DNA from 2 places in the Pseudoalteromonas sp. P1-11 genome. Region 2 is predicted to be linked to the other one. Evidence: predicted binding sites of a transcription regulator. Region 2 holds the regulator's gene; the other holds the start of a gene.

Region 1 (7,695 bases), on a different contig from region 2:
ATTCGCCAGAAGCAGCAGAAAAGCTGCCAGAATACGACTTAGTCGATCATCAAGTTAAAAACGGCGATAATTTAGCAATTATCTTCAAGCGTGCTGGCTTTTCAGCGCAAACGCTTCACAAGCTAATTAACACCAATGCTGAAACACGCAAACTAACTAAAATTCACCCAGGTGAAATACTTAGTTTTGCAACAGCAGAAAACGGTGATTTAGCTCAGCTTCGTTATGTTATTTCAAAAACAGATACTTTGTTTGTTACCTTAAATGACGAAGGTAATTACGACACATCAATAGATAGCAAAGAAATAGAAACACTGAGCAAAACAGCCGGTGGCGAAATTTCTAGCAGCTTTTGGACCTCAGCAATTGCTGCAGGCTTAAGCGAGCGCCAAATAATGAACTTTGCTGATATATTTGGTTGGGATGTGGATTTTGCCAACGATATTCGTAAGGGCGATCAGTTTGGGCTAATTTACGAGTCGCATTATGTTGATGGCGAGTTTATTGGCACTGGTAAAATTATTGCTGCAGAATTTATAAACCAAGGCCAGCGTTATGCGGCTATTCGCCATACCGACGGCAGCTTTTATACGCCTGAAGGGCGCAGCATGAAAAAAGCATTTTTACGTGCGCCGGTAAACTTTAAGTATATTAGCTCGAGCTTTAACCCACGTCGCTTACATCCGGTAACAGGGCAAGTAAGAGCGCACCGTGGCATTGATTACGCAGCACGTACAGGCACTCCAGTTGTAGCCTCGGGTAACGGTAAAGTAATTAAAGCAGGTTACAGTAAGTACAATGGTAACTACGTATTTATAAGCCATGGTACACAGTACGTAACTAAGTACTTACACCTTAACAAAAAGCTTGTTAAAACAGGCCAAAAGGTTAAACAAGGTGACAAAATTGGTACAGTGGGTTCTACCGGCCGTGTAACAGGCGCGCACCTACACTACGAATTTTTAGTAAATGGTGTACACCGTAATCCTAAAACCGTTAAGTTACCTAAGTCTGAGCCATTACCACGCTCTGAACTTGCTAAGTTTAAACCTATTGCCGAAAACTTTATTGCACAGCTTGAACGCAATCGCGAACTACAGCTAGCACTTAAGTAACGTATAAGTTATAGATACTAAAAAAGCCTTTGCAGGGTTAACCTGCAAAGGCTTTTTTGTGTTTTTTATTAATTTATTAGTTTATTAGTTCATTAATACATAAATTAGCTGTACGACTAAAGAAACCATAACCAGCGGCCAAATATATTTGCTGTATTTGGTTGCGCCACCTAACCCCATTTTTCCTTGGTACTTTTCAAGCAAAGGTATCAGCACTGCAAGAGCGACAAACAAGCAAATTAAAATAACAAATATATTCATTCCTAAACCTTAATTATGGTAATTCATGGCCTTTGGCGCTTACATACAATGCATACCAATGTTCGCGACTTAACGTAACATTTAGCGCACCGCATGACGCTGCAATACGCTCAACGTTCGTTGTGCCAATAATTGGCTGTATTAATGCAGGGTGGCGTAATAACCAAGCTAAAACAATTGCCTCAGGCGTTGTATCGTAAAGTGCAGCAAGCTTATTTACGAGTATGCTGGTATTTATATCGGCTTGCGATGCATTTGTTAAATCGCCCCCTGTGTATAGCCCTTGGCATAAACTTCCCCAGCTTTGTATTTGAATATCAAAGTGGCGGCAATACTCTACACTGCCCGGTGTAAAGTTAAGATCTTTTCCATCTGCATTACCTGCATAAACACCTTCATCAACAAATTGGTGTTTTTGTAAACTTGCTTCAATTTGGTTAGCAACAATAGGCATATCTAAGGCATGTTGTAAAAAGTTCATTTGGTGCTGCTGCATGTTTGATACGGCAAAATTACGTACTTTGCCGCTTTCTTGTAGGCAGCTAAATACTTGTGCAATTTCTTCTACTTCCATTAGCGGATCAGGGCGATGAAGCATAAGCACATCAAGATAATCGGTGTTTAAACGTTTAAGTGAACCTTCAACTGACTCTTCAATCCACTTGGCCGAAAAGTCGTAACGCTTGGGGCCTTTATCATCTTCAAAGCGTATACCGCATTTAGATTGAATATACATGTGCTCGCGCAGCTCTGGTCGCTCAGCTAGTGCTTGGCCAAATACCTGCTCGGCTTTGCCAAAGGTATAAATATCGGCGTGATCAAAAAAGTTAATGCCGCCAGCTATGGCTGCATCAATACACTCGTGAGTTTGCTTTAAGTGAGCCTTAGTAATGGCGTCTTTATTCCAACCGCCGCCTAGGCCCATACAGCCAAAAACGAGTCTACTAACATGAGGTAAATATTTTGCCAAAGGGGTGTGAAGCATGATGACTATCCTTATTAGTGTGCATAGCCCTCACTGTAAACAAAAACACGTCTGCAAACAAACTTTAATACGTACAGTTTTATAGGCATAAAAAAAGCGCAGTAAACTGCGCTAATCGGTTGGATTAAATCCTAAATACTAGCCAACAAGCGCCAGTAATATACCTGCGGCTACGGCACTTCCTAGCACCCCAGCTACGTTTGGCCCCATAGCATGCATAAGTAAAAAGTTATGTGGGTTATTCTCAAGCCCAACTTTATTAACTACACGCGCCGCCATCGGTACTGCCGATACACCCGCAGCACCAATTAAAGGGTTAATAGGTGTTTTAGAAAGCTTGTTAAGGCCTTTTGCCATAAACACACCCGACGCTGTACCAATAGCAAATGCCAACGCACCGAGCACCAAAATACCAATAGTTTCTACAGTTAAAAACTGATCGGCCGCTAGTTTAGAGCCCACTGCCAAACCTAAAAATATCGTGGTTATATTAATAATTTCGTTTTGGGCACTGTTACTAAGCCTATCTACAACACCAGACTCACGCATTAAATTACCTAAACAGAACATACCTACTAAGGGAATAGCCGCTGGTAAAAACATAGCGGTTAAGCTCAGTACCATTAAAGGAAATACTATTTTCTCTTTTTTAGATACTTTGCGCAGCTCTGGCATTTTAATAGCACGCTCATCAGGTGTAGTTAATGCGCGCATAATAGGCGGCTGAATAATTGGCACTAACGCCATGTAAGAATAAGCAGCAACCGCAATGGCACCTAGTAAATCAGGGGCAAGCTTTGATGCTAAAAATATAGCTGTAGGGCCATCGGCACCACCAATAATGGCAATGGCTGAGGCATCTTGTAAGCTAAATTCAAAGCCAGGTACATAGTTTAATAAAATTGCCCCAAACAAGGTGGCAAAAATACCAAACTGCGCGGCTGCACCCAGTAATAACATACGCGGGTTGGCAATAAGCGCACTAAAATCAGTCAGCGCCCCTACTCCCATAAAAATTAATAAAGGGAAGATCCCCGTATCAATACCTACGTAGTACACGTAATAAAGCAAACCACCTGGGTCAGAAAGCCCAGCAACCGGAATATTAGTCAGTATTGCGCCAAAGCCAATCGGCAGCAGTAATAGGGGTTCAAAGTTTTTAGCAATGGCTAAAAACAACAACAAAGACCCTACCGCAATCATTATTAAGCCAGGAAACGTAAAGTTAGCAATGCCGGTAGCATGCCAAAGGTTTAAAAGACCTTCCATTAAAGCTACTCCTACGCCATCGCTATAATTGCATCGCCCGTTGTCACAGCATCACCTTCAGACACTAAGACCTCAGCCACAGTACCTGAGTGCATTGCACGAACCTCGGTTTCCATTTTCATCGCTTCCATAATAACAACCACATCGCCTTCGTTTACGGCTTGGCCTGCTTTTACTTTTACTTTAAAAATATTACCTGCCAGTGGCGCATTCAGTGTTTCACCTGATGCAACCGATGCTGATTGTGGTAAGTGCTCTGAATCTTTTAGCGTTACCTCTTTAAGCTCGCCACCTTGCGCAACCACTACATCGTAAACTTTACCGTCAACTTTAACGCTGTATTGCTCAGCGCTAACACCTTTGCTACTTGCAGGTTTTGCTGCAGGTTTAGCGTTTGCATCATCAGCACTTGGCACTGCTTCAAAGGCATCTGGGTTGTTGCGGTTTTTAATAAATTTAAGGCCAACCTGTGGGAATAATGCATAGGTAAGCACATCATCTATTTGCTCATCAGCAAGTGTTAAACCTTGTTCTTGCGCTTCTTTTTGCAGCTCTGCTTCAAGCGATGCAAGCTCTGGGGCTATATTATCTGCAGGGCGACACGTAATAACCTCGCTGCCATCAAGCACTCGCTCTTGCAGCTCTTTGTTCATAGGTGCAGGTGTTAAACCATACTCGCCTTTTAAAACACCGGCGGTTTCTTTGGTAATTGTTTTATAACGCTCACCCGTAAGCACATTTAGTACTGCTTGTGTGCCTACAATTTGCGATGTTGGAGTAACTAGCGGAATAAAACCTAAATCTTCACGCACGCGTGGGATCTCAAGTAACACTTCATTTAGCTTATCTGCTGCGCCTTGCTCTTTAAGTTGGTTTTCCATGTTGGTTAACATGCCACCAGGTACTTGCGCGAGTAAAATACGGCCATCAACACCTTTAAGGCTCCCCTCAAAGGCAGCGTACTTTTTACGTACATCTCTAAAATAAGCCGCTATTTCTTCTAACTGGTTTAAATCTAATTCGGTATCGCGGGGCGTACCTTCAACAATCGCTACAATGGTTTCTGTAGCTGAATGACCGTAAGTCATACTCATTGAAGAAATTGCGGTATCAAGCATATCAATGCCCGCATCGATGGCTTTTTGATACGTAGCTGTACTTAAACCTGTGGTTGCATGGCACTGCATAGCAATAGGGATAGAAACGGTTTCTTTTAGCCCTTTAATAAGTTGCTCTGCATCGTATGGTTTTAATAAGCCTGCCATATCTTTAATACAAATAGAGTGACAACCTAAATCCTCTAGCTGTTTTGCAAGGGTTAACCACATATCAAGGGTATGCACAGGGCTTACAGTATAAGAAATAGTACCTTGTGCGTGTGCTCCTACTTTTACAGCCGCTTTAATTGCCGTTTCTAAGTTACGTACATCGTTCATGGCGTCAAAAATACGAAATACATCTACACCATTTTTGTGGGCACGCTCTACAAACTTTTCTACCACGTCATCGGCATAGTGGCGGTAACCCAATAAATTTTGCCCGCGCAATAACATTTGCTGTTTAGTATTGGGCATTGCTTTTTTAAGGGCACGAATACGCTCCCACGGATCTTCACCTAAATAACGAATACACGAATCAAACGTAGCGCCGCCCCACGACTCAATAGACCAATAACCGGCATCATCAAGTTTGCTAGCAATAGGGAGCATGTCATCTAAGCGCATACGGGTTGCAAGTAAAGACTGATGAGCATCGCGTAAAACAAGTTCTGTTAATTTTAATTTAGCCATGTGTGCCTCTTATTTATTATTTGATTTGTACTGAGCAATGGCAGCACTAATAGCAGCGATGTGCTCGTTTGGCACACCTTGAGATTTTAAAGATGGTGATTTAACCGGTATTGCAACTTCAGCCTCGTCAAAACGAGCAACCAAGTTAGACATGAGTGACACAGCACCAATCAATATTGAAAGAAATACAAACACGCCCACCATGCCCGTAAGCATCAAGCTACCTGCGGTTGTGAGTACAGCTCCTATATCCATTTTTCTCCCCCTGCACTATATAGCGATATAAAAAACCGCTTTATTTAAATAATTATTCACCGAATGATAACAAAACTTTTAACTTTGTCCACCACCTGTCAATTGGTAAAACCAATTAAAATTAAACTAACATACAGCCATAATAGTTAACATAGCTAATACAGGGTTAAATTGGCTTAGATATAGATGATAAAAATAACCGTTATAGGCAAAGGTTATATGGTTAAACCCAAAAAAACTTAAAAACTATAAAAAATAGTAAGTTAAACGGCAGGTAAAAAATCAGCTTGGGCTAAAATGTAAATTGGTCTTACCAAGACTAGTAAAGCAGCGCACAAAAAATATTTATTTTTTTACTCTCTTTACAATAGTGTGAATAAGTTACATCGTTAAACGTAAAACTTACCAATCCTAAATTTATAATCTTCGCCCAAAAACCATAACATATTGAAAATTAATAAAATTAAACTCTGGCACGCAACTGGCATTATTACTTTCGAACGAATTTGATAACCAAGGAGAAAACAATGTTACGCTGGACAATTACATTTTTAGTTATTGCTTTAATCGCTGCAGTGTTAGGTTTTGGTGGTATCGCAGGTGCCGCAGCTGGTATAGCAAAAATTATATTCTTTATCTTTTTAGTACTTTTAGTGATTTCTTTAGTTTCAGGTGCGCTGCGCGGTAAATCGCCCAGGTAGCTACTAACATACTTAAAACACTAAACAATCAACATATACAAGGAATTACATTATGAACTCAACAACTTTAAAAGCAGCACTAATCGCCGTATTTGCAGGTTTCTTTATGATGGGTTGTGAAGACAACCACGCAGAAGAAGCAGGTGAGCGTATTGATGAAGCAGTAACTGACGTGCAAAACTCTGTTGAAGATGCATGTGAAAATGTAAAAGAAGGCGTTAACGCAGAAGAAACTAACTGTTAATCTGTTTGGTAACGTAAAAAACGGCTTTTAATAAGCCGTTTTTTTTTGCGCTAATAAAAAGCGGCTTCTAACTCTTATAATGCATAGCCTACATTAACGGGTGTGATTTTTACGCTAGCTTGTTAAAATAGCGAAAACTATTACTTATTAGCAATTATGGCACTGACCACCACTTACACACTCGATAAACCCTACTACTACGAATGCTTTGACGAGTCCCACTCTTATAGTAAAGCAGCTAAGCCAAAGTATTTTTTGCTGGCATTACTGGTGTGCTTAGGTTTAATTAGTATTTACGCTATGGACGATCATTACCTAGGTACATTTTTAATAATGCTGGGTGTATTAGAATGCGTTGCCTTTTATTACCGTAGGCCTTGGTGGGTTACGCGCCAAATGTTTAGTCGTGCTTCGGGCTCAACGGTTACTCTTTCATTTACCGATGACGCTATTAGCACCGAGAACCACTATAAAAGCCATACATTTAAGTGGGCAGAAATAACCCATATCATTAAAACTAACCACGGCTACTTAGTACACCATAATAAAGGTATGCAATATATTTCTAGCAGTGTATTAACCGATGAAATGCGCGATTTTATAAACAAAAAAGCCACTCAGTGAGTGGCTTTTGGTATAGCTAAGTGCATTACTCAGCTAAGTATACGAGTTGATTAAGCATTGCCCGGATTAGGGTTAGACTTTTCAGCTTGTATACGCATGTAAATCTCTTCACGATGCACTGAAACGTCTTTAGGTGCGTTAACACCAATTCGAACTTGATTTCCTTTAACACCTAATACAGTAACAGTTACTTCGTCACCAATCATTAGGGTTTCACCTACTCTACGAGTTAGTATTAGCATTCTCTTGCTCCCATGTTCCAATAAATTATAAGATTCCGCTTGACCATTTTAATGAAAAATTGATTGAAAAGTAAGTAAAAACTCCCAAACTATCCATTTTCTGTTAAAAATTCTGAGTGTAACGCTCTTACTGCTAGTTCTAAATACTTCTCGTCAATTAAAACCGATACCTTGATTTCAGACGTCGATACTAAAACTATGTGTATGCC
Region 2 (7,695 bases):
TATAAAAAATGAGCGTTTATAATAAATCGAATAAAAACAATGGTTTATTTTGGTTTTACTGGGTTGTTATAGGTTTTTTTACTCATTAGCTGTCACCTCTGTAAGAGATGTCTTACGCGGTATTTCCTTTTTGGTCATTAATTACTTATTTACATTTATGTAAAGAGTGTATATTTTCACTTATCACGATAAAATCCCCTGTAAATAATTACTATTTAGGTAAATTGATATGAGAACTGCACTGGCTATACTTACTTGTATTATTAGCGCTTCGCCTGCGTTTGCGAGCGATGTTGTTAATATTTACTCTTTTCGTCAACCGTTTTTAATTCAACCTATTTTAACCGACTTCACTAAGCAAACAGGCATTAAAACGAATGTGGTTTTTGCAAAAAAAGGGTTAATAGAGCGTGTTAAGCGTGAAGGAAAACACAGTAAAGCCGATTTAGTATTAACATCTAATTTTAGTGCACTTATTCAGCTAGAAGATCTAAATTTAACGCAAAGTATTAAAAGTGATCGCATTAAAAACAATATTCCTGCGTCGTATAGAGATAGCGACGGGCAGTGGGTGGCATTAACTAAGCGGGTTCGCAATGTGTATTCATCAAAAGAGCGCCTAGGTGCATTACCTGAACTCACCTACGAAGATTTGGCTAACCCACAGTACAAAGGACAAATTTGTACACGCTCTGGCAAGCATCCTTATAACCTTGGCTTAGTTGCTTCGATGATTGCTCATCACGGTGAGGAAAAAACTAAAACATGGTTAGAAGGTGTTAAAGCTAATTTAGCACGTAAGCCACAAGGGAACGATCGCGCGCAGGTAAAAGCGGTAAAAGAAGGTTTGTGTAATCTTGCTTTAGGTAATAGTTACTACCTTGGCAAAATGCTTCAAGACGACGAGCAAAAAGCGTGGGCTGAGTCTGTTTATATTAATTTTCCTAATCAGCAAAATCGCGGCTCACACATAAATGTTTCGGGTGCTGTCATTACTAAATATGCAAAAAATCCTGATAATGCCCTTAAGCTTATTGAGTTTATGAGCGAAACCCAAGCACAAAATATGTATGCCTCAGTAAATATGGAGTACCCGGTTAAGCAAGGCGTTGAGCTATCAAGTTTAGTGGCCTCTTGGGGAAGCTTTAAAGAAGACGGCCTAGCACTTGATGAGATCAGTAAATATCGTCCGTTAGCCCTTAAGCTAATAGATGAGGTGAAGTTCGACCTTTAATGAATTTTATATTTAAGCTGTCTAAATGGCAGCTCTTTGCTTGGTCGACAGGGCTTTTATTGTCGGCCCCGCTGTTTTTTCTGATATATGAATCTTTACAAGGCGACTCAAAGGTATTTTCTCATCTGTGGGATACCGTGCTGTGGGATTATATTACTAACACCGTACTGCTTATTTTTGGCGTGTGCCTGCTTAGCTGTGCAATTGCGCTACCGCTTGGCTGGCTCAGTGCGTATTGCTCCTTCCCCGGAAAAAAGCAATTTGAATGGGCGCTTATGCTGCCCCTTGCAATGCCTACCTATTTAATAGCTTATGTGTATACCGATTTGCTAGATTACGCTGGCCCTGTGCAAATAGCCCTAAGAGACTGGTTTGATTGGCACTCGCCAACGGATTATTGGTTTTTTGATATTCGCACTTTGCTCGGCGCTATTGTAATGATTGCACTTGTGCTGTATCCGTATTTATTTTTAATTTTTAAAACCGCATTGCGAGAGCAGTCATTTAAGTTAGTGCAAGCTAGTCAATTAATGGGTTTATCGCCTTGGCAAAGCTTTTTTAAGGTAAGTATAGTGCTTTCTCGTGGCTCAATTGTGGCAGCCCTTGCGCTCATAAGCATGGAAACCATGGCCGACTATGCAACGGTAAGTTACTTTGCAGTGAGCACTTTAACCACCGCAGTGTACGATACATGGTTTGGTTATTACTCACTCACGGCTGCAGCGAAAATATCGGGCGTTATGCTGTTACTGCTGTTTTTAGCTTTAATGGCGGAGCGCTTTAGTCGGCGTAACCAAGCCGTGTTTGAGCGTCAATCAGGTGTTAATAGCGAGTCGTTGTATAAACTTAAAGGTAAACATGCATGGCTGGCTACGTCATTTTGCAGTGTTATTTTACTCATTGCTTTTATTATACCTATGTTGGTATTGCTAAATTATGCAATAACTTACTTTGATAAAGCCTGGAACACGGCATTTTTTAGTTACGCGTGGCAAAGTTTAAAAGTAGCTATTACTGTAAGCGTAATCAGCATAGTACTCGCTACACTAATCGTTTTTTATCAGCGTGTGGCAAAGCAAGGCTATTCTTTAATACCTGGTCGTTTAGCGAGCACCGGCTATGCACTGCCAGGTACGGTTCTGGCTATTGCTGTGTTATTACCGCTTAGCGCATTAGAAAACTCAATAAATACAGTCCTTGAGGGCTACAACCTAGATATAGGTTTATTACTAACCGGCAGCATTGTCACTATTATACTGGCTTACTTAGTGCGCTTTTATGCCATTGCGCACGGTGCTATAGAATCGAGCTTTGTACGTATTAGTCCATCACTGGATATGGCTAGCCAATCTATGGGTAAAAGCCAAGGGCAAACACTGCGCTTAGTGCACCTTCCTTTATTACGTAGAGGTCTTTTAACAGCTGCATTGCTTGTATTTATTGAGTGTATGAAAGAGCTGCCAGCCGCATTACTATTAAGGCCTTTTGACTTTGAAAGTTTAGCCACACATGTATTTCAATATGTGAGCGATGAGCAGCTTGAGCTTGCTTCTATTTCCGCTTTATTTATTGTTTTGGTTGGGTTGATCCCCTTGTATTTTATTAATCGTTCTATGGAGCAACGCAGTTAAATGAGCCGTTTAAATTTACAAGGTGTGGGTTATCACTACAGTGGCACGCACGTGCTACACAATTTAGATTTAACGGTGGGTCAAGACGAAATTGTGTGTTTGCTCGGGGCCAGCGGCTGCGGTAAAACAACCACCTTAAAAGCAATTGCTGGCCTTATTGAAATAAATGAAGGTAGCGTATTTATAGATGGCAAATGTGTAAGCGATAAGCATACATTTGTATCACCAGAGCATCGTAATATAGGGATGATGTTTCAAGATTATGCCTTGTTTCCGCACCTCAGTGTGGCCGATAATATTGCGTTTGGGCTGGGTAAAATAAGCAAAGTTCAAAAACAGCAACGGGTAGAGGAAATGCTAGAGCTAGTGCATTTAACAGGGTGTGCAAAACGCTACCCTCATCAGCTCTCGGGCGGCCAGCAGCAACGCGTGGCTATTGCGCGGGCTTTGGCTTATAAGCCTAGTTTATTGCTTCTTGATGAGCCTTTTTCGAACATAGATACACAAGTACGTTTTGAGTTAATTGCTGATATTAGGCGCATTATTAAAGCGCAGCAGGTTTCTGCGGTATTTGTTAGCCACTCAAAAGAAGAAGCCTTTGCGTTTTCAGACACGCTAGCCATTATGCACCAAGGAAAAATAGCCCAACAAGGTACACCAGAGCAGCTTTTTGCCGTGCCAAAGACAAAGGAGGTTGCAGAGTTTCTGGGTCAGGGCATATACTTAGTCGCAGAAGTGTTAACGGCAACTGAATACGCAACGCCTTTTGGTGTCGTGCAATCGCAGCATGAGCATACGCACAGTGCAATAAAAGGGCAGGTGTATATTCGTCCACACCATATTGAGCTTGCGCAAAATACGCAGGCCGATAACCCTCAAGGTGTGAGCATTTTAAGCCGTCGGTTTATAGGCTCGGCTTATGTTTTCACTGTTGTAATTGCAGAGCAAGAGATTGAAGTTGCCGCACAATATGGCCAGTCATTTGAAATAAATGAGCAGGTTATAATAAAAATAAAACCTCACACGGTGAATTTTTTCGAATCATAACAAATGTGTTATTCGCTGTGTTTTATAAAGCTAAGGAATAACAATGGCGCAAGCGCAATCTGGGATTTGTGCTGAAGCAAACTTACACGGTTTGCATTTATTTTTTAATGTATTTGATGGTCAAGACGAGTCATTGCGTGCAAAGCTTAAGCGCGTAAGCGCAATTGAAGAAGAGTTTAGTGATCAGTTCTCCGAAGCCATGCTTTCGTGCATGGTGGCTATAGGCGCGCAATATTGGCCGCATATACTACCTGAATATATCCCAAGCGAGCTGCAAAGCTTTCCTAATATAAATCACAGTGATTTTGTTATGCGCGTACAGCCATGTGATTTATTCATACAAATCCGCTCAGACAGAGAAGATGTTAATCACCTTTTTGCATTGCAAATATTAAAGTTGTTTTCGCCCGATGTAGAGCTAGTTGAACAAATTCGCAATTTTAGGTTTTTAGATGGGCGAGACTTTAACGGCTTTATTTATGCAGGCGACACCCCACATGGACGCCAAAAACGAATCACGGCACTGGTTAATAACCCCGACAGCTTTGAACACCAAGGCAGCTATATTCATGTACAGCGTTATAAGCATGACCTGAGTGTATGGCAGCATTTATCACTAAGCGAGCAAGAGCATATTATGGGGCGCACGCGTTTAGATAACACTTTAATTGAGCCTAAGGTAGATACTAGCCACGCGACTAGAAGTGAGCTAAAAGATGAGAGCGGCCAAGCAATACTGCTTAACCAAAGCATGCCGTATGGCGATGTTTACGAGCAAGGCATGCTAAGTATTACATGCTCTGCATCGGGAAGTGCGTTTGAAAAGGTACTTAACAGCCGCATAGGAAAAGGGGAGTGTTACGACCACTGGCTTGATTTTACTCAAGCCGATATGGGCTCAGCGTTTTTTGCGCCGTCAGTTAGTTTTTTAAAACAGCTTTAAACCGTATCAAATAAAATACGTACGCGCTCTAGTGTAATGTCTATTTCAGATATTTTTGCTGGCGCAATAAAAATAGTGTCATCTCCGGCAATTGTGCCCAATACACCATCAGCTTTGCCTAGTGAGTCTAATAAGCGGGCAATTAGCTGCGCAGCGCCTGGGCTGGTGGTTATAATAATCATCATTTCGTTATGCATAATATCAATAACAAGCTGACGTAGTGGGCTTTTAGCAGTCGGTACGCCCATTTCTGCGGGTAGGCAATAAACCATTTCTTGTTTAGCATTACGGGTACGCACAGCGCCAAACTTGCTAAGCATGCGCGACACCTTACTTTGGCTTATATTGTCAAAGCCTTGCTCTTTTAATGCTTCGACTATTTCGCCTTGCGAGCCAAAGTTCTCTTCTTTTAAAAGTGCTTTAAACGCTTTTACCAGCGCTTCTTGTTTGTCTTGTGGTTGCATAGTCTTTATTCATTTTTGTTATTTATAATGCAAATTCTACACAAAAATGAATAATTATGCAGCAGTTGTTTAGTTAACTTGCCAGTTTGCTGCGATAAACCAACAAAGTTTACAACTATGGTCGAAAATATACCTGAAATAAGCAGGATAAATTTGTTTTTAGTCGCTAATTTCATTATCTTAAGAGCCACAAATATTTCCTACCTCAAATTACGGAGAATTCCAATGAAAGTTGCTGTATTAGGTGCTGCAGGCGGTATCGGTCAAGCGTTGTCTTTATTATTAAAAACAGGCTTACCAGCTGGTTCTGAATTATCACTTTACGATGTTGCACCAGTTGTACCAGGTGTTGCGGTTGACCTATCTCACATCCCTACAGATGTTAAAGTAGCAGGTTTTGGCGCAGACGATTTAAATAAAGCGCTTGAAGGGTGTGATATCGTACTTATCCCAGCGGGTATGCCACGTAAACCAGGTATGGATCGTGCGGATTTATTTAACGTAAACGCAGGTATCATCAAAACATTAGCAGAAGGCATTGTAGCTAGCTGTCCTAAAGCGTTAGTGGGTGTTATCACTAACCCAGTAAACGGCACTGTACCAATTGTTGCTGAAGTATTCAAAAAAGCAGGTACTTACGACGCTAAGCGCGTATTTGGTATCACTACGCTTGACGTAATTCGTTCAGAAGCATTTGTTGCTGAGCTTAAAGGCGTAGACGTAGCAACCGTTAAAGTACCAGTAATTGGTGGTCACTCTGGCACAACCATTCTACCTCTACTTTCTCAAGTTGAAGGCGTAAGCTTCACTGAAGAAGAAGTAGCTACACTTACTCCACGTATCCAAAATGCAGGTACTGAAGTAGTAAATGCTAAAGCGGGCGGTGGTTCAGCTACATTATCTATGGGTGCTGCTGCAGCACGTTTTTGTATGTCTTTAGTTAAAGGCCTACAAGGTGAAGACGTAGTAGATTACGCATACGTTGCTGTTGAAAATGGCGATGCAGAGTACTTTGCTCACCCAGTACGTTTAGGCACAAACGGCGTAGAAGAAATCCTTTCTTACGGCGAGCTAAGCGCATTTGAAGGAAAAGCTAAAAACGACATGCTTGAAACTCTGAAAAAAGACATCAAAGAAGGTGTTGATTTCATGGCGTAATAGCCAAGTTATGCACAAAAAAGCCTGCTTATGCAGGCTTTTTTATTGCTCGAAAATTATGGCCCTTAAATACTAATTAAGGGAGGCTGCAAAGTTAGTGATCTCGCTCTACAGCTATACGCGCTAAGCTGATTAACGCTTGCTTGTACTGCGACTCTGCTAAAAAGTCTAAACAGGCAATGGCCTTGTCTGCTTCTTGCTGCGCCTTTTGCATTGTAAATTCAAGTGCGTTGGTTTGTTTAAGTGCCGTTAAAATAGCCTCAAGGTTATCCATACCATTGCAATGCTCAATGGCATCACGAATAAGGGCTCTTTGCTGATCACTGCCGTGCTTCATCGCATATATTAGCGGTAAGGTTGGCTTACCTTCTGCTAAATCATCACCAATATTTTTACCTAATTGGTCAGCGTCTGCGTTGTAATCAAGCACGTCATCAACTAACTGAAAAGCAGTACCTAAATGCATACCATATAAATTAAGCGCATCTAACACACTGTTATCTTGCTCGGTAATAATAGCTGCAAGCCCTGTAGCGGCTTCAAATAATTTAGCCGTTTTAGAGTAAATAACCTGCATGTAACTTGCTTCGGTGGTATTAGGGTCGTTGCAATTCATAAGTTGCAATACTTCGCCCTCAGCAATCACGTTGGTGGCATCAGCAAGCACTTGCATAATTTGCATTTTGCCCAGCCCCACCATAAGTTGAAACGAGCGGGTGTAAATAAAATCCCCAACCAGCACGCTGGCAGCATTACCAAACTCGGCATTTGCAGTCGGTGTACCACGGCGCAGGTTAGATTCATCAACAACATCATCATGTAATAGTGTTGCAGTATGAATAAATTCAACAATCGTTGCCAAAGTAATGTGATCTTTACCTTGGTAACCCAAAGCTCTTGCTGCCAATATTGCCAGCATCGGGCGTACGCGTTTGCCGCCGCTGTTAACGATGTACAAACCAAGTTGATTGACTAACGCCACATCTGAGCGCATTTGCGCGTGTATAAGTTGATTGACGTCATTCATATCGCTTTCGATTAACGCCTGGATAGCTTTTATATCCATTGATCTCCGAGCCAATTTTTATGTGTGAACGGCGCCGATTGTACAACAAAAAAAGCACTAGCTCGATATTTTGTGACGATTCATTAAAAAAACCGAGTTAAAAACCTTAATTAGCGCTTAATTAGGGTATTTAATTGTATATTTCACACTCA

What was found. The regulator ArgR, encoded in region 2, controls arginine synthesis, uptake and breakdown. The targets are predictions, from matches to a motif close to ANTGAATANNTATTCANT.
Region 1: the regulator ArgR is predicted to act here: its motif matches at 5,719-5,736, upstream of AN390_RS12315 (OadG family protein).

What each region holds. Positions count from the first base shown of each region.
Region 1 is NZ_LJSP01000006.1:134,270-141,964, forward strand. Features, by position in the region: gene AN390_RS12295 (peptidoglycan DD-metalloendopeptidase family protein) at 1-1,115, shown strand, start outside; gene AN390_RS19795 (hypothetical protein) at 1,200-1,376, opposite strand; gene AN390_RS12300 (aldo/keto reductase family oxidoreductase) at 1,390-2,361, opposite strand; gene AN390_RS12305 (sodium ion-translocating decarboxylase subunit beta) at 2,500-3,630, opposite strand; gene oadA (sodium-extruding oxaloacetate decarboxylase subunit alpha) at 3,642-5,420, opposite strand; gene AN390_RS12315 (OadG family protein) at 5,430-5,675, opposite strand; gene AN390_RS19660 (DUF1328 domain-containing protein) at 6,203-6,376, shown strand; gene AN390_RS12320 (hypothetical protein) at 6,429-6,620, shown strand; gene AN390_RS12325 (YcxB family protein) at 6,777-7,244, shown strand; gene csrA (carbon storage regulator CsrA) at 7,295-7,486, opposite strand; gene AN390_RS12335 (aspartate kinase) at 7,576-7,695, opposite strand, start outside.
Region 2 is NZ_LJSP01000001.1:151,081-158,775, forward strand. Features, by position in the region: gene AN390_RS00690 (extracellular solute-binding protein) at 230-1,234, shown strand; gene AN390_RS00695 (iron ABC transporter permease) at 1,234-2,865, shown strand; gene AN390_RS00700 (ABC transporter ATP-binding protein) at 2,866-3,912, shown strand; gene AN390_RS00705 (Dyp-type peroxidase) at 3,956-4,855, shown strand; gene argR (transcriptional regulator ArgR) at 4,852-5,319, opposite strand; gene mdh (malate dehydrogenase) at 5,545-6,477, shown strand; gene ispB (octaprenyl diphosphate synthase) at 6,572-7,543, opposite strand.